3 regions of the Sinorhizobium sp. FG01 genome follow, and region 2 is predicted to be linked to each of the others. Evidence: predicted binding sites of a transcription regulator. Region 2 holds the regulator's gene; each other region holds the start of a gene.

Region 1 (5,959 bases), 140 kb from region 2:
TCTGGTTCAGGATCAGCTGGACGGTCTCGCCCTTGGTGGCGGACTCGACGACCGCACCGTCGCGGACGATCGCCTGGATCACACCCTCAGCCGATTCCGTGTCGTAGCCGAGGAAGTCGGTGGCGCCGTGCTTTTCCTTGAGCTCGAACCAGATCGTCTCGGTGGCCGCTTCGCCGGAACCGGCCCAGTTGGCGCGGGCTTCGGCCTTCTGTCGCTGCATGGCGGTGGAAAACGCATCCGTGTCGACGGTGATGCCCTTGGCCCGCAGCGCGTCCTGGGTCAGGTCGAGCGGGAAGCCGTAGGTGTCGTAGAGCTTGAAGGCCGTTTCGCCGTCGAACCGGTCGCCTTCCGAAAGGCCCGCCGAAGCATCCGCCAAAAGGTTCAGGCCTCGCTCGAGCGTCTTGCGGAAGCGCGTCTCTTCGAGCTTCAGCGTTTCGGAAATCAGCGCCTCGGCCCGGACCAGTTCCGGATAGGCGCGGCCCATCTGGCCGACAAGCGCCGGCAGCAGCTTCCACATCAGCGGCTCCTGCGCGCCAAGCAGCTGCGCATGGCGCATGGCGCGGCGCATGATGCGGCGCAGCACATAGCCACGGCCTTCGTTGGAAGGCAGCACGCCGTCGGCGATCAGGAAAGCGGAGGAACGCAGGTGGTCGGCGATGACGCGGTGGCTCGCGCGGCGGTCACCCTCCGCCTTGACGCCGGTCGCCTCCTCGGAGGCTGCGATCAGGGCGCGGAACAGATCGATGTCGTAATTGTCGTGCTGGCCCTGCAGCACGGCGGCGACGCGCTCGAGACCCATGCCAGTGTCGATCGACGGCCGCGGCAGGTTGACCCGCTCTTCCTTGGTGACCTGCTCGTATTGCATGAAGACGAGGTTCCAGATCTCGATGAAGCGGTCGCCGTCTTCCTCGGCCGAGCCGGGCGGGCCGCCCCAGATCTGCTCGCCGTGGTCATAAAAGATTTCCGAGCAGGGACCGCAGGGGCCGGTATCGCCCATCGCCCAGAAATTGTCGCTGGTCGGAATGCGAATGATGCGCTCGTCGCTGAGGCCGGCGATCTTCTTCCAGAGGTCAAATGCCTCGTCGTCGGTATGGTAGACAGTGACGAGCAGGCGCTTGGCGTCGAGCCCGTATTCCTTGGTGATCAGGCTCCAGGCGAGCTCGATCGCCCGTTCCTTGAAATAGTCGCCGAAGGAGAAGTTGCCGAGCATCTCGAAGAAAGTGTGGTGCCGGGCCGTGTAGCCGACATTGTCGAGGTCGTTGTGCTTGCCGCCGGCGCGCACGCATTTCTGCGCCGTCGCCGCGGTCGAATAGGGCCGCTGCTCGAGACCGGTGAAGACGTTCTTGAACTGCACCATGCCGGCATTGGTGAACATCAGGGTCGGGTCGTTGCGCGGCACCAGAGGGCTCGACGGCACGATTTCGTGACCGTTCTTGCGGAAATAGTCGAGAAACATCGACCGGATTTCATTCACGCCGCTCATCTTGCGTCCTATCTGTGCACATGCCGGCTGCAACCCCACGCGTTTTCCGCGCCTTGCGCCGTTTTCCTTCAACCCCGCGTCTACCACGCATAGCCGCCTCGCCGATGACGCCGTCACCGGAACCACAGGCTTTTATCTTCCGCATATCATGCTGTCCAGACGGCAGCAAAAACCGGCCGATCTGATCGACGGCCGGTTGATGGCATGCAAACTGAAGTTTGGCTCTTACATGTCGGCCGCTTCGTCGCCTTCGCTCTCCGGCCCGCCATTTTCCAGGAACCGGTCGGCAATCAGCCCGGCGTTCTGCCGCAAGGCCATCTCGATTTCTCGAGCGAGATCGGGATTGTCGCGCAGGAACAGCTTGGCATTTTCACGCCCCTGCCCCAGGCGCTGGCTGTTGTAGGAGAACCAGGCGCCGGACTTCTCGACAATGCCGGCCTTGACGCCGAGGTCGATCAGTTCGCCGGTCTTGGAAACGCCTTCGCCATACATGATGTCGAACTCCACCTGCTTGAAGGGCGGCGCCATCTTGTTCTTGACAACCTTGACGCGGGTCTGGTTGCCGACGACTTCCTCGCGCTCCTTGACCGAGCCGATGCGGCGGATGTCGAGGCGGACCGACGCGTAGAACTTCAGTGCGTTGCCGCCCGTCGTCGTTTCCGGCGAGCCGAACATCACGCCGATCTTCATGCGGATCTGGTTGATGAAGATCACCATGCAGTTGGACTTGGAGATCGACGCGGTCAGCTTGCGCAGCGCCTGGCTCATCAGGCGGGCCTGCATGCCCGGCAGACTGTCGCCCATCTCGCCTTCGATTTCGGCACGCGGCACAAGCGCGGCCACCGAGTCGACGACAAGGACGTCGATCGCGCCGGAGCGAACCAGCGTGTCGGTGATTTCGAGGGCCTGCTCGCCGGTGTCCGGCTGCGAGATCAAGAGGTTTTCGAGGTCGACGCCGAGCTTGCGCGCATAGACCGGATCGAGCGCGTGTTCGGCGTCGACGAAGGCGCAGATGCCGCCCTTCTTCTGCGCCTCGGCAACGGTCTGCAGCGCCAAGGTCGTCTTGCCCGAGCTTTCCGGTCCGTAAATCTCGATGATGCGGCCTTTCGGCAGGCCGCCGATGCCGAGCGCGATATCGAGGCCGAGCGACCCGGTCGAGACGGTTTCGATCTCGACGACGCTGTCCTTCGATCCGAGCTTCATGATCGATCCCTTGCCGAACGAACGTTCGATCTGGGAAAGAGCCGCTTCAAGTGCCTTGCTTTTGTCCACCGATTTGTCCTCTACGAGCCGCAAAGAGTTTTGTGCCATTGGGTCCACCTTTAGGTTATTGGAGCTATCGAGGCAATGAAGCCGCCGCAGGAGATTTTGTACATGCTTTGTTCTATTTTGGCAATGGCACTTCAAGTCCCTGAATCAAAATAGGTATCTTGTGAGTGTTCGATTCCTGTTCACGGGCTATTGTAGCGCATTTCCACAGGCTGCGCGGCAGTTCGCACGGGCTTCTCGCCATAGCGCCGATTCGCCGATAGAGGTGTTCGAATGACGAAGCGGGAAATCACCGTTCTGGGCGGCGCCCATGTCGACCGGCGCGGCCGTATCAGCGGCACGACGGTGCCTGGAGCGAGTAATCCCGGAACCTGGTTCGAGGAGGCGGGAGGCGGCGGCTTCAACGCCGCCAGGAATCTCGCGCGTCTCGGCCACCGGGTGCGGATGATCAGCCCGCGCGGCGGCGATCCGGCCGGTGATCTGGTGGCCGCCGCGGCCGCCGCTGCCGGCGTCATCGATTGCCCATTCATCTTTCTTGATCGCAAGACGCCGAGCTATACGGCAATCCTCGAAAAGGACGGCAATCTGGTGATCGCCCTTGCCGACATGGATCTCTACGGCTCGTTCTCGCCACGCCGGCTGCAGCAGCGTGCGACGCGCGAAATCCTCGCGTCGAGCGATCTCGTGCTCATGGACGCCAACCTGCCTCAAGAGACGCTGACGGCGCTGGTCGATGCGACGGCGGGACCGCACCGCATTCTTGCCGGCATCGCCGTTTCCCCGGCCAAGGTGGTCCGGTACCGCCAAAGCCTGACCGGCCTCGACTTCCTCTTCATGAACGAGGCGGAGGCGCGGGCGCTGACCGGCGCCGAGGCCGCCGACGTAGAGGAATGGCCGTCACTGCTGCGGTCTGCAGGCCTTGCCGGCGGCGCCGTCACCCGCGGCGGCAAAGCAGCGGTTGCCTTCGACCGGGAAGGCGCCTGCCTGGCCATCCCGCCTGCCCTGCCCGCACTTGCAGACGTGACAGGCGCCGGCGACGCGCTGGCATCGGGCTTTCTCGCTGCCCGGCTTGCCGGCTTCGATCTCGCCGGCTGCCTCCGGCGCGGCATCGCCGCCGCCGTCCTGACGCTCCACTCGCCGCTAGCCGCCGCCGAGGAGATGTCGGCGGACAATCTCGCGCGGGTGCTGGCCCTTGTGCCGGAGCCCCAAATGCTGTCATGAAGTCCGCAGCCGAATTCCGGGCGGAAGGCGGAAATGCATGACGACTCCCGCCCGCCTGACGCTCCCCTCATCAGAAGCGAAAGACCATGACAAAATCCTCCTCGCCTTTCCTGCCCATCGAGTATTCCGATGAAGTCGCCGCCGCCAAGGCGCGCGGCGCGCCCATCGTGGCGCTGGAATCGACGATCATCACGCATGGCATGCCCTATCCGGGCAATCTCGAAATGGCGCGCAGCGTCGAAGCGATCATCCGCGACCAAGGAGCCATCCCTGCCACGATCGCGGTGATCCACGGCGTCCTTCATATCGGCCTCGATGACGCGAAGCTTGAGGCTCTTGCGAAAACCGAGGGCGCAATGAAGCTGTCGCGCGCCGACCTCGCCTTCGCCCTCGCCGAGCGCCGTACCGGCGCCACGACAGTCGCCGCAACGATGATCGCGGCGGCGCGGGCCGGCATCAGCGTCTTTGCGACCGGCGGCATCGGCGGCGTCCATCGCGGCGCGGAACAGAGTTTCGACATTTCCGCCGATCTGGACGAACTCGCCCGAACCGGCGTCATCGTCGTTTGCGCCGGCGCGAAGGCCATCCTCGACATTCCGAAGACGCTGGAAGTGCTGGAAACCAGGGGCGTCCCGGTCGTCACCTATGACAGCGAAACCTTCCCCGCCTTCTGGTCGCGCGATTCCGGCATCCGGAGCCCGCTGATGCTGAACAGCCCAGCGGCTATCGCGAATTTCCAGCGGATGCGCGAACTGCTCGGCGTCGATGGCGGCATGCTGGTCGCCAATCCTGTCCCGGAGGAAAGCCAGATTCCGCGGGAGGAGATGGAAATCTACATCGCGCGTGCTCTGGACAATGCGGCGAGCGACGAGATTACCGGCAAGGCGGTGACACCCTATCTGCTCGACAATCTCTTTCATATGACCGAGGGCCGGAGCCTCGAGACCAATATTGCGCTCGTCGAGAACAACGCGCGCCTCGCCGCCGAGATCGCCGTCGCATTGGCGGCAGGCGGGGCGAAGTAGAAGTAGAAGGACTTTGCGCCCGCCGCCCATAGGCGTCGGCCATCCTCTCAGGAATCCAGCATTTCCCGGACCGCCACTGCCAGTTGCTTCAGCGAGAACGGCTTCGGCAGGAAGCCGAACTTGGCATCGGCCGGCAAGTTGCGGGCAAAGGCATCTTCCGCATAGCCCGAGACGAAAATGAACTTGAGGTTCGGGTATTTTTTTCGCAACTCGCGCAACAGCGTCGGGCCGTCCATCTCGGGCATTACCACATCCGAAACGACGATATCGACGGCGCCGTCGAGTTCGTCCATGATCTCCAGCGCCTCGACGCCCGATCCCGCCTCATGAACCGTATAGCCGCGGGTTTCGAGCATCCGCTTGCCGCCGCGACGGACCGCCTCCTCGTCCTCGACGAGGAGCACGACGGCAGAATCGCCGGTGAGGTCGGTAGGCTCCGCTTGTGCAGCCGGCGCCGTGGCTGCCTCCCTTGCCGATGGGCCGGCGGCACTCGCCTCACCCGGAGCGGCTTCCTCGCGCGCCTCGGCGATTTCCACATGGCGCGGCAACAGGATGCGGAATGTCGTGCCCTTGCCGACTTCCGACTCGGGATAGATGTAGCCGCCCGACTGCTTGACGATCCCATAGACCATTGACAGACCAAGGCCCGTGCCCTTGCCGACTTCCTTCGTCGTGAAGAAGGGCTCGAAGATCTTGTCCATGATCTCCGCCGGAATCCCGGTGCCCTGGTCGGAGACTTCCACCGTGACGAAATCATCTTCCGGCAGTTCGCGGCGTCCGAGTGCGGCGACTTCGCTCGCCGGCAGGTTTCGAGTCCGCAACGTGATGGTCCCGCCTTCAGGCATGGCGTCGCGCGCATTGACGGCGAGGTTCAACAGCACCTGCTCGAACTGGCCGAGATCGGTCCTCACCGGCCAAAGATCGCGGCCATAATCGACCTCGACCTTGACATTCGTGCCCG
Region 2 (5,959 bases):
GGTGGTCGCCCTGGCCGGACGTCTCCGTCGAGACCTGGCTGCTGCCGGCCACGCCCTGGCATGTCCGGGTGCACAGGATCACGACGCCGCGGCCGCTTGAAACTGCCGAGGGCGGCTTTGCCATTGCCAGACGGGACTTCGAAGCCGATACACTTTCCGCACAGGCGGGTTGGGCCTATGCCATCGGCAAAGAGGACTTCAGCGGAATCCACGACCTCGGCTCGACAGTCACGCGCCAAGGTCTGGCACAGAAGGCGGCGCCCAATACCAATCTCATCGCCGCAAAGACCCTGGTGCCGCAATTGCGCGGCACGATCCCCGCCGGTGAGACTATTCTCCGCTGCGCCGTGCTGGCCGTTCGCGACATCTCGGCCGTGTCGGGCGATTGGGAAGGTCCGCCCGCTGTCCCCAAGATCGCCGAACTGCGCACCGTCGCCGAAGAGGGCGTAAGGGTCAGCGCCATGCAAGCGCCGGGACGCATGTCATGACCCCCCCGGCGATTGCCTTCGCGATGCAGCCCGAAAGGACGGAACACGTACTCACACCGGAACTTTTCGCACGCATAGACCGTCTCGCTCGCATACTCGATCGGCAACCCATGACCGTTTTCGGCGACGGCCGGGGAAGCCGCTTGCTCGCCGAAGCGGAGATCCTGGTGACCGGCTGGGGCGCCCCGAGCTTCGATGCGAACGCCCTTCGATCGGCCCCTCGCCTTCGGCTCATCGTCCATGCGGCAGGAACGGTCAAGGACCTGATCGATTTGTCCGTGTTCGATGCAGGAATCACCGTCAGCCATGCGGCCGAAGCCAACGCCGTGCCGGTCGCGGAGTTCACGCTGGCGGCAATCATTTTTTCGGGCAAGCACGTTTTTCGCTTCCGCGACCTTTATGCCGCCGACAGAGGGCGTCAGCGCATCCAGCTGCTGCAGGGGCAGGCTATTGGAAACTACCGCCGCACCATCGGCATCGTTGGCGCCTCGCGGATCGGAAGGCGGGTGATCGACCTGCTTCGCCCCTTCGATTATCGGGTGCTGCTCTACGATCCCTTGGTCGGGGAAGAAAGCGCTTCGGCTATCGGTGTCGAAAAAGCCGATCTCGAGACGCTGATGGCGCATTCGGATATAGTCTCGCTGCATGCGCCTTCTCTGCCCGAGACCCAGCACATGATCGACGGGCGGCGGCTGTCCCTGATGAAGAACGGTGCGACACTGATCAATACGGCGCGGGGTGCGCTCGTGGACGAGGCCGCACTGATAGACCGGCTGAAGACGGGCGCAATCAATGCCGTCATCGACGTGACGGATCCCGAGGTGCCGGAAGGAACGTCGCCTTTCTATGATTTGCCGAACGTCTTCCTAACGCCGCACATTGCCGGCGCCATCGGACTTGAGAGGACGCGACTCGGCGAAATGGCCGTCGACGAAATCGAGCGCTTTCTGGAAGGCCGGCAGCTGCTGTTCGAAGTCCGCAAGCACGACCTGGAGCGCATTGCATGAGCGATTTCGAACCGGGGCTCTGCACCGTCACCTTCAGGAGCTTGCCTCCGGAAAAAATCGTCGGCTTAGCCCGGAGCGCCGGTCTTGCGGCGATCGAATGGGCAGGCGACGCTCATATTGCTCCGGGCGACACGTCCAACGCCCGGATCGTCGGGCTCCTCAGCGCAAGGGCCGAACTGACGACATCCTACGGATCCTATGTCGCGCCACCGACTGACGACCTCATCGAATTCAGGCGTGCGCTCGAGAGCGCGATTGCACTCGGTGCCTCGAATATCCGCATCTGGCCAGGCACCCGCCGGCGCGATTCAAAGGACTACAGCGCAGGCGAAAGACGTGATGCCGCAAAGGCGATCCGCGACATGGGCGCCGAAGCCGCGCGCCACCGCGTGACCGTCTCGCTGGAATATCACCCGCAATCGCTGACGGACACGACCGACTCGGCAAGCCGCCTGATCGACGCGATCGCCCACGACAATGTTTATCTCTATTGGCAGCCGCGGCCCGGGCTGGAGCTCGGCGAGGCGCTCGCAGAGGTCGCCCGCATCGGTCAGCATGTATCTCATGTCCACGTCTTCGCCTGGGATCGAAATCGCAACCGTTTTCCCCTGGCATCGGCATCCGACTATTGGCGAAGCGTCCTCACGGCCCTCCCCGCATCGCGCTGGACCGGGCGACGCTTTGCAATGCTGGAATTCGTCGCCAATGACGATCCCGCCGCCTTCATCGAGGACGCCGCGACGCTCAAGCAAATTCTCCTCGAGTGACATCCACGACGGCCCCGATCCTCCCCACGCGAGACGCCGGGAGGGACTGGCGCGGGCGCTCAAATCCGCCTATATAGGTGAACGGCTGGGGTCGTAGCTCAGTTGGGAGAGCGCCGCAATCGCACTGCGGAGGTCGAGGGTTCGACTCCCTTCGACTCCACCAAACGACCTTTGTCCGACCCGGAGACATAGGTAACAGAACATCGCTAAGACATCAGCGACATCTCTGTAGCGGGCCGATCCGACGTGGCTCGTCACCCTCGGACGACCACCACTTCAGACTGTGTTCGCAGCAGACCCATTGCGAACGCGAATTCCGTTAAGAAGCGAGCGACCCGAAGTCAGAGGGAGCGGTGTTTTCCACCCGATGTGCCGTCTTCCCGCCTTGCCCCTCGCTTGCCAAAGAGCCTGATTTGAGAGAGACTTAGCACCTGGCATCATTGCATATCGGCAACTCCCGCAAGTGGGGACTACCATGCCTCTCAAATCTCTGATCGCCGCCGCCTTAATCGCTCTTCTCACACTTTCAGGATGCGCCACGACAGGCGCTACGGGCAACACGACCTACACCCAGTGGTACGGCCCCTACCCTGAACCCGACTTCGACGTTCTTAGCCCCGGCGGGCTGCGCCTCGCCTACTAGGACGGCTTGTCAAGACGATGCACAGCGTCGTCAAAGGTGAGCAAACGCTCGCCTATGTGTGACGCTTGCCGCACGCAAGTCTTCACCACCATCGAAACCCGCAAACCGTCCGTGCCGCCCTGATAGCGGACGCGCCTCGACGCATGAGTTCACGGAATATTAAGTGCTTGCGGAACACATATGGAACGGATAGTTTCTGTTCTTGATTTGTTTCGCGAATCTGGAGTGACGCGCATGCTGACCCGCAAGCAACAGGAATTGCTTCTGTTCATTCATGAACGGATGAAGGAATCCGGGGTCCCGCCCTCCTTCGACGAGATGAAAGATGCGCTCGATCTTGCGTCGAAATCGGGCATCCACCGGCTGATCACTGCGCTGGAAGAACGCGGTTTCATTCGCCGGCTACCCAATCGGGCCCGAGCGCTCGAGGTCATCAAGCTGCCGGAAGCCTATTCGAGCCCAGCCCAGCCGCGGCGCGGCTTCTCGCCGAGCGTCATCGAGGGCAGCCTCGGCAAGCCCCCGGCACCGAAGCCGGCGCCAACGCCGCCGGTCGAGAGCGCGTCTATAACAGTGCCGGTCATGGGCCGGATCGCCGCCGGCGTGCCGATTTCGGCCATTCAGAACAATACGCACGAGATTTCCGTGCCGGTCGAGATGATCGGCAGCGGCGAGCACTACGCCCTCGAAATCAAGGGCGATTCGATGATCGAGGCGGGCATTCTCGATGGCGACACGGTGATCATCCGCAACGCCAGCACCGCCAGCCCGGGCGACATCGTCGTCGCCCTGATCGACGACGAGGAGGCAACCTTGAAGCGATTCCGCCGCAAGGGCGCATCGATCGCACTGGAAGCGGCGAATCCGGCTTACGAAACGCGCATCTTCGGACCCGACCGCGTGAAAATTCAGGGCAAACTCGTCGGTCTGATCCGGCGCTATCACTAGGCCGATTTGGGTTCCTGTGCCGATCCTGTGTGCGGTCGTTTCGCGCGGTCGCGACGACAGAACTGTTCTCTTTGCCTTCCGTGATCTCGCTTACTGCGGCCGGCGTTTATTGGTCTCGGCGTCCGCCATGCCACCGGCAAGAAGCGCTCTCGTATTCCGGCCTGTTCAAAGCTGTTTGTGGGCGTCTTTTTTGAACGTCTCCCTCTTGCGCTCCACATGGATTCGTTTTAAACGCCCGCCATCGCTCGATTTTACGAGCACGAGAGGCCTCGTGGCGGAGTGGTGACGCAGAGGACTGCAAATCCTTGTACCCCGGTTCAATTCCGGGCGAGGCCTCCATTACACATCTAATTGCCGATTCTACGTCACGAGATCAGGTGCTCGATCCGGTGCCACGCCCTTGGCTGGTAGCAATCTGCTCCAGGGTTTTCCCACAGCTCAGGTCGATGTTTATAGCCCGTCGATCGGCGACCCAAAGTTGAATCGAGGCATTTTTCGCCTGCCGAGGCATATAAGCTTGGCGCGAACCTGCCCCGGAGCTTTAGCTGTTGAGGCGATTAGACCGGTACGCTCGACAAGACCGCCGCCAAGAGCGCCGGATGCGGCGAGGCAGTTGACAAGCGCAGATAGCGGCCGGTCGGCTTTGAATGCCGCATCAGTGCGGCGTGGACAGATTGTTCTCCGTCTATCGCGGCTGGATGCTCCAATATTCTCGCCAGCTTCGTCAGCAGCTTCGAACGCATCCGTCTGAGCTTGATGTCGTTCGCACGGCGACAGAGAGCGAAAATGCGTAAGAAACTCTTCTCTCCCGTCCCATCGACGCAGATGAGTTCATCGTAACCGCGGCGATCGGTAACGACGAAATTGCCGGGATTTACATCCATCATGACGATGTGCAGGCGGCGAAACCGTTCGAAGATTTCGTCGATCATCGTGAGATGCCTGGCGGTGAGCTGCCCCGAAAACGCCAACTGAGCGAGGGTGGGCGCGAGCTTCCCATCGCGTCTGGTTATTTTTTCCACCACGAGCCCCAGGCCGTACTCGGTCTGGGCGAAGCCGAATATCTTCGGTATCGGCAGTTCGATGGCGTCCGCGAGGGAGAACTTTCTCGCCTGCTCAAGGAATTCGTCGACTTCACGCCGAAACGTTCGATAGGCCCCGAAACGTTTGAATTGGTTGAGGAATGCAAACGCCCTCTTTGACTGGCGTGTGCCGCTTGCTTCTCTGGATCCCAGCTTCAGAACCTTGATGAGAACACTCGGATGGAGACGATTCTCGAAAATGCTGCGCTGATGGCCGGCAGCGCATTCACGCCAGTCGGAAAGTTCGATCCTGTCGTCGAACATTTTCTGAACCCCGGATTGTGACAGTTTTGTAAAAAAACTGTGTCTGGGGGAAAAGTTCAAGAGCGGCGTGCTTGGCGGCGCTATCTCTACCGTACATAGTATGCGGTAGTTGCAGTCTTGCCACTGTGACAGGGAGCGACGGGTGAAAGCAACCTTCCGGCCGTCCTCCCCGTGGGAGGAACTGCAGGCCTGTGCCCGGCCTACTTCCCGGAGTTCTCAGTGCCGCGCCGACGCGCCCACCAGACGGCGAGCTTCCGGCGGGCGCGGCGCACTGCAGGGATGTCATGCGACAATACGAGCAGGCCGAGCGGGACCATCCAGAAACCGAGAACCGGCAGAAAACCGAGCAGGCCACAGACGACGAGCAGCGACCCGATCAAGATGCGCAGGGCCGGCGAGTCGGGCAGCCGAATTCGCCAGTTGCCGAGCACGATTTGACGTGTTTGCGGATCGATGCCGAAATATCTCTTCTTGCCGCCGTTCGCCATTATGCCTCTTTAATCCAACTCCCCAACAGTTGGTGCCTTCTCCACAGGGTGACAACCGCGGCCCAAGATTTTTTTTGAAAAATCGCTTGGCAAATCGGAAAAGCATTTGTATTAGCAGCCTCACTTCTGCGGCGCAGATGATCCCTGGTAGCTCAGCGGTAGAGCACTCGACTGTTAATCGATAGGTCGCCGGTTCGAATCCGGCCCGGGGAGCCAGTTTCGAAAGAGCCATTCGCGGCGTGCGCCCGAATGGCTCTTTTCATTTGTCGTCCTTA
Region 3 (5,959 bases), on a different contig from region 2:
ACCTTCAAATTCCACGGCGCGGCGCACCGATGATTCGGGCACGTCAAAGGCCCGAGCTGCGCCGACAATGCCCTCTTGCTTTGCGGCCGCGTCCAATATGGCAGTTGGCACGCTTGAGGCGGCATCAATTGGTTGCCCAAATGAACGCGCAGGGTCGACAACAACGTTCAACCGCCGCCCTCCTGGCCACCAAAGCAGAGGGTCGCCATTCTCCGCGAAGTCCCCCGTCTTCAATATTGGGTCGATGATTCCCTTGAACTCATACTGGCGGCGAAAGATGTTCAGCAGGCGTTCTCGTTCCTGGCCGTCGGGGTCGGTCTCGATGACGTGCAAGAATATCTTACGTCCATCAGTCCGAAATCGGTCGGTAGAAAGAGGGTGGTCGCGGCCGAGCTCCTCACGGGCAATCTGAATTGCAGCGCGCACCTTTATTGCTGAAATACCTGCTCGAATGAACGCGTCTGCAACTCTGATTTCCATCAGGTCTCTGAAGTCGAGCACCAACCGATCATCACCAAGATTGATTGCCGGAGCCCAGAGCGGTGCGTACGTAGAACCCTTGACGGAGTGTCCGCGCAGCCATCGAGAGATTTTCGACGCGGGCACGTGAAGGAGGCGTCCTGCTTCCGCAGGCGTGTATAGTCCCACTCCTATCAGGTAGCTCATCCCGAAATCTCCTACGCCCATAGATTCAATAAACGAGATTCCTGTCAACAACTTTAAGCAAGTGCTCGCGAGCGCTGACAGTGAGCTTGTTAGGACGCGTTTTAGACAGGCAAAAGCTGCTAGAAAGCTGCTGATAATCTTTGAGAAAACTGGAGCGGGCGAAGGGATTCGAACCCTCGACCCCAACCTTGGCAAGGTTGTGCTCTACCCCTGAGCTACACCCGCTCATCAGACCCAGGTCCGGGGTAGTCTGTGGACCGTGGGTTGCCGCCCCGTCTTGCGGCGACCGGCGCTATATGGCCTATCGATTTTTCAAATGCAACAGGGAAATGGCGCGGAAGGCAAGAATTTTTTCGGGCTAATCCCAAAAGGCCGCCATGCCGCGATCCCCCGCCGTTGGCCGCCCTTGAGATTGCGTAAGCCGGCCCTTCCTCGTAAAGCAGGACAAAATCTAAAGCCGTCGGAAGGATCAAGATGATGAGCGAGGCACAGCCGAAATCCGCGGAAGACCTATTCCGCTTTCTCGACGAACTCGGTATCGAGCACAGGACGAAGCAGCATCAGCCGGTCTTTACCGTCGCCGAATCGGTGGCGCTGCGCGATGAAATTCCCGGCGGACATACAAAAAACCTGTTCCTGAAGGACAAAAAGGACAATTATTTCCTGCTGACCGTCGAGGAGAATGCGACGGTGGACCTGAAGACCATTCATCAGACCATCGGCGCGGCCAGCAAGGTCTCCTTCGGCAAGCCGGAGAAGCTGATGGAATATCTGGGCGTGATCCCCGGCGCCGTGACCGCCTTCGGCGCGATCAACGACACCTCGGGCAAGGTGAAGATCATTCTCGACGAGGGGCTGATGGAATTCGACACGATCAACTGCCACCCGCTCTCGAACGACCAGACGACCTCGATCGCCGCCACCGATATGCTGCGCTTCATGGAGGCGACCGGACACGAGCCGCTTGTCTTGAAAGTGACGGCCTGACATACGATCTTTGGCGCGGAAAGCATCAAGTCGGGCGGCAAGCCCGCGAGGAGAGAGAAGAATGGGCGGTAGCGACAATCCCTATGCAGGTTCCTTCGGCAACCAGATGACGGCCTCGGCCTCGTTCGGCGGGCAGCCGGCACCGAATGCCGCGGCCGCCGGCGACCTGATCAAGGAGACGACCACCGCCGCCTTCGCCCGCGACGTGCTCGAGGCCTCGCGCCAGCAGCCGGTGCTGGTCGATTTCTGGGCACCCTGGTGCGGCCCCTGCAAACAGCTGACGCCGGTCATCGAGAAGGTGGTCAAGGAAGCCGCCGGCCGCGTAAAGCTCGTCAAGATGAACATCGACGACCATCCGTCGATCGCCGGACAGCTCGGCATCCAGTCGATCCCGGCGGTCATCGCCTTTGTCGGGGGGCGTCCCGTCGACGGCTTCATGGGCGCTATCCCCGAGAGCCAGATCAAGCAGTTCATCGACCGTATCGCCGGCCCGGCCGTCGACGATTCCAAGGCAGAGGTCGAGGCCGTGCTTGCCGACGCCAAGGCGCTTTTCGAAGCCGGCGATGCCCAGAACGCCGCCGGCCTCTACGGCGCCGTGCTGCAGGCGGAGCCGGAAAACACCGAGGCGATCGCCGGCGTGGTCGAATGCATGATCGCGCTCGGCCAGCTTGCCGAGGCGCGCCAGGCGCTCTCGCAACTGCCGGAAGAACTGGCGAAAGCCGCGGCAATCGGTGCTGTTTCGAAGAAGCTCGATCAGATCGAGGAGGCTCGCAAGCTCGGCGATCCGGTGGCTCTCGAGCAGCAACTGGCGCACAACCCGGACGACCACGCGGCACGGCTGAAGCTTGCCAAGATCCGCAATGTCGAGGGCGACAGGACCGGCGCCGCCGAGCATCTCCTGACGATCATGAAGCGCGACCGCAGCTTCGAGGACGACGCCGCCCGGCGCGAGCTCCTGTCCTTCTTCGAAGTCTGGGGACCGAAGGATCCGACGACGATTGCCGCCCGGCGCAAGCTGTCTTCTCTTCTCTTCTCCTGACCGGAAGACAGCCGGCAGCCGAGCCGTTTTTTGCGTCTCCGATCGCAGCTTTTGCCTTGAGATTTTCGAGGGATGCACCATTTCTTGAGCGTGCGGCCCGCGTTTATGAAATGAGGAACGCCGCGATCTTCAGGGGCAATCGGAAATGCATGTCGGAAATGCGCGTTATCTCAGTCCGAAGGATCTGCCGGAGATCATTCCGGTGTTCCCCCTGACGGGCGCGCTGCTGCTTCCGGGTGCCCAGCTTCCTCTCAACATCTTTGAACCCCGCTACCTCGCAATGTTCGATGACGCGCTCTCCGGTGACCGGCTGATCGGCATCGTCCAGCCCTCCTTTGCCGAAGGCCGCAGCGACATCGATTCCTCGCCGGTGCCGGCACTCTGCCAGGTCGGTTGCATCGGCCGCATCACCTCCTTCGCCGAAACCGGCGACGGCCGCTACATCACCTCGCTCACCGGCGTCTGCCGCTACAGGCTGTTTGCCGAAATTTCCGGCGTGCGCGGCTATCGCCGCTTCCGCATCGGCCCCTTCGCGGCCGATCTCGAAGGGCCGGACGACGAGGCCCTCGTCGACCGCGAGGCGCTGCTCGCCGCCTTCCGCGCCTATCTCGACGCCAACAAGCTGGAGGCCGACTGGGAAAGCGTCGAGCGGGCGAGCAACCGTACGCTCGTCAATTCGATGGCGATGATGTCGCCCTACGGGCCGGCGGAGAAGCAGGCGCTGCTCGAAGCGCCCGATCTCAAGACGCGGGCCGAAACGCTGATCGCGATTACCGAGATCGTACTCGCCCGCAATTTCGGCGATCTCGACAACATTCTGCAGTGAAGACGAAGCCATGGACGCAAACGCCAGCAGGGTCGATCCGAAACTTCTCGAATTGCTCGTCTGTCCGCTGACAAAGGGGCGGCTTAGCTACGATGCCGAGGCCCACGAGCTGGTCTCGGAAAAGGCCCGCCTCGCCTATCCGATCCGCGACGGCGTGCCGATCATGCTTGTCTCGGAAGCGCGCAAGATCGAAGATTAGGCGACGGTTGCTTGCCGATGGAAGGTCGTTTGTGCCCTAACCGCCGACGTGCTCGACGCTCGCCTCGATCCGCTCCATGTCGTCGTCGGAAAGACCGAAATGGTGGCCGATCTCGTGAATCAGCACATGGGTAATGATATCGCCGAGTGTTTCCTCGTTTTCCGCCCAGTAGTCGAGGATCGGGCGGCGGTAGAGGGTGATGCGGTTGGGAAACTGGCCGGTCTCCATGGTGAAGCGTTCGCCGATGCCGCGGCCTTCGAAGAGGCCGAGCAGGTCGAAAGGCGTCTCGAGCGCCATGTCTTCGAAGACGTCGTCGCTGGGGAAATCGGCAACTTCGATGATGAGGTCCGTCGTCAGCTTGCGGAATTCGTCCGGTAGGTGGCTATAGGCTTCAAAAGCAAGCTGTTCGAATGTGGTAAGCGTCGGTGCGTGGCGTTCCCGCCAATCATCGGTCTGGTCAATGCGGGCCATAGGCACTCCTTGTTGCCCTCATATAGCGATTTCCCGTTTGTTTTTCGAGTGTTGAATTCTGTTCAGGCGAGGCTGAGGAATAAATTCTTATTCTTTGCTGTTGACTCTTCCTGCCAGCTCTGGAATCCATAAGAACATAACATGAACATTTGATGGGAGTTGACCGTCATGGCCGAGAACGCCGTGCAACGGCAAACCATACTTTCCCTTCGTGACACCATAGCACGGATTGAAAATTGCAGCTTGCCTGGAATCGTGCGGACCGCCAAGACGGCCGATGCCGCCGGCTTTCGGCGCGGCAGTGAAGGGACCTTGCATCGCAAGGTGCTGCCGCTCGGGATCGGGTCGCTCGACGGTCTCCTCAAGGGCGGGCTGCCGCTCGAAGGGATGATGGAAATCCGCAATGCCGAAACCCGCGATGCGGGCGCGGCCGCCGGCTTCGTGGCGGCGCTTGCGGTGCTCTACCAGCAGGAGAGGAGGGAGAAAGGCCATCTCGCTCCGGTGCTCTGGATCAGCCAGGCGCTCGCTTGCCGCGAGGCGGGGCAACTCTATGCGCCCGGCCTCAAGTCCTATGGGCTCGATCCGGAGCGCTTCCTCTTCGTCGCGGCGCGCACCGTCAAGGATGCGCTCTGGGTCGCCGAGACGGCGCTTTTGGTGCCGGTCTTCGCCGCGGTCGTTCTGGAAATCCGCGGCAATCCCGCCTGTCTCACCTTGAGCGAGAGCCGGCGCCTCAATGTCCGGGCCCGGGCGGGTCATGTGCCTCTGCTTCTCTTCCGCCAGGCGGGCAAGGAGGAGGCGAGCAGCGCCTTTTTCCGCTTCCAGATCAAGCCGGCGCCGGCCGGCGAACGTCCTCTCCCCGATGGCTCGGTGCTTTGCGGCAGCATCGACCATCCCGCCTTTCACCTCCTTGTCGAAAAAAGCAGGGCTTATGCCGCTGCCGACATCTTTCTGGAATGGAACGCCCATGACCGCCGCTTCTACCCCCTCGACGAACGCCGGAGCGCCGCTCTTCAGGCCAACGGACAGCCAGAGAATCCTGTCGATCCACTTTCCTCACCTGCCGGCCGACCGCCTCGCGCGCAGCCGCTGGGGCGCCTCCTGGCTTTCGCGCGGGCGTCCTGATCATCCGCCGGTCGTTTTCGCCGCCAAGATCGACAATGCCATGCGCCTCGTCGCGCTCGACACGCTTGCCGAGAAGATCGGCCTGAAGCGCGGGCAGGGGGCGGCGGAGGCCCGCGCCATGTGCCCGGCGCTCGACGTGATCGCCGCCGATCCGGCGGCCGACCAGGCCTTTCTGGAAGGGCTTGCCGACTGGTGCGGCCGCTACACGCCGCTGGTCGCGCTCGACGGAAAGGACGGCCTGTTTCTCGACATCACCGGCTGCGCCCACCTGCATGGCGGCGAGAAGGGGCTTGTCAGCGATCTCCTGTCCCGGCTTTTCTCGCTCGGCGTCGAGGCGCGGGCGACCGTCTCCTCCGCAGCCGGCCTTTCCTGGGCCGCCGCCCGCTACGGCGATGTGGCCGTCATCGAAGCGGGAGAGGCCGGTCGGGTTCTTGCACCCTTGCCGGTTGCGGCGCTCCGCCTGCCGGAGGAAACCGCCGCAGCCCTCGAGCGCGTCGGGCTGAAACAGATCGGCGACCTTCTCGAAGCGCCGCGCGCGCCGCTTGCCCGCCGCTTCGGTTCCCTCCTTCTCCTCAGGCTCGATCAGGCGAGAGGCGCGGCGGACGAACCTTTGTCGCCGCGCCTGCCGGTGCCGAGCTTTGCCGCCGAG

The links. The regulator LexA, encoded in region 2, represses DNA repair genes until DNA is damaged. The targets are predictions, from matches to a motif close to TGTTCNNNNTGTGTTCNG.
Region 1: recA (recombinase RecA) is a predicted target of LexA. The motif match lies at 2,853-2,870, and genes of this name have one in related genera.
Region 3: CO656_RS13545 (metallopeptidase family protein) is a predicted target of LexA. The motif match lies at 4,319-4,336, and genes of this name have one in related genera.

What each region holds. Positions count from the first base shown of each region.
Region 1 covers NZ_NWTB01000003.1:230,314-236,272, forward strand. Annotated here, with positions in the region: gene alaS (alanine--tRNA ligase) at 1-1,483, opposite strand, end outside; gene recA (recombinase RecA) at 1,709-2,794, opposite strand; gene CO656_RS03835 (carbohydrate kinase family protein) at 3,026-3,973, shown strand; gene CO656_RS03840 (pseudouridine-5'-phosphate glycosidase) at 4,060-4,998, shown strand; gene CO656_RS03845 (PAS domain-containing sensor histidine kinase) at 5,046-5,959, opposite strand, start outside.
Region 2 covers NZ_NWTB01000003.1:86,016-91,974, reverse strand. Annotated here, with positions in the region: gene CO656_RS03180 (DUF2264 domain-containing protein) at 1-488, shown strand, start outside; gene CO656_RS03175 (hydroxyacid dehydrogenase) at 485-1,495, shown strand; gene CO656_RS03170 (sugar phosphate isomerase/epimerase) at 1,492-2,262, shown strand; tRNA gene CO656_RS03165 (tRNA-Ala) at 2,350-2,425, shown strand; gene CO656_RS30105 (hypothetical protein) at 2,738-2,905, shown strand; gene lexA (transcriptional repressor LexA) at 3,140-3,850, shown strand; tRNA gene CO656_RS03150 (tRNA-Cys) at 4,116-4,189, shown strand; gene CO656_RS03145 (YrbL family protein) at 4,408-5,196, opposite strand; gene CO656_RS03140 (hypothetical protein) at 5,397-5,684, opposite strand; tRNA gene CO656_RS03135 (tRNA-Asn) at 5,826-5,900, shown strand.
Region 3 covers NZ_NWTB01000007.1:247,351-253,309, forward strand. Annotated here, with positions in the region: gene CO656_RS13515 (hypothetical protein) at 1-666, opposite strand, end outside; tRNA gene CO656_RS13520 (tRNA-Gly) at 817-891, opposite strand; gene CO656_RS13525 (prolyl-tRNA synthetase associated domain-containing protein) at 1,144-1,653, shown strand; gene trxA (thioredoxin) at 1,715-2,692, shown strand; gene CO656_RS13535 (LON peptidase substrate-binding domain-containing protein) at 2,838-3,518, shown strand; gene CO656_RS13540 (Trm112 family protein) at 3,529-3,717, shown strand; gene CO656_RS13545 (metallopeptidase family protein) at 3,754-4,188, opposite strand; gene CO656_RS30815 (hypothetical protein) at 4,357-5,310, shown strand; gene CO656_RS13550 (DUF6504 family protein) at 5,246-5,959, shown strand, end outside.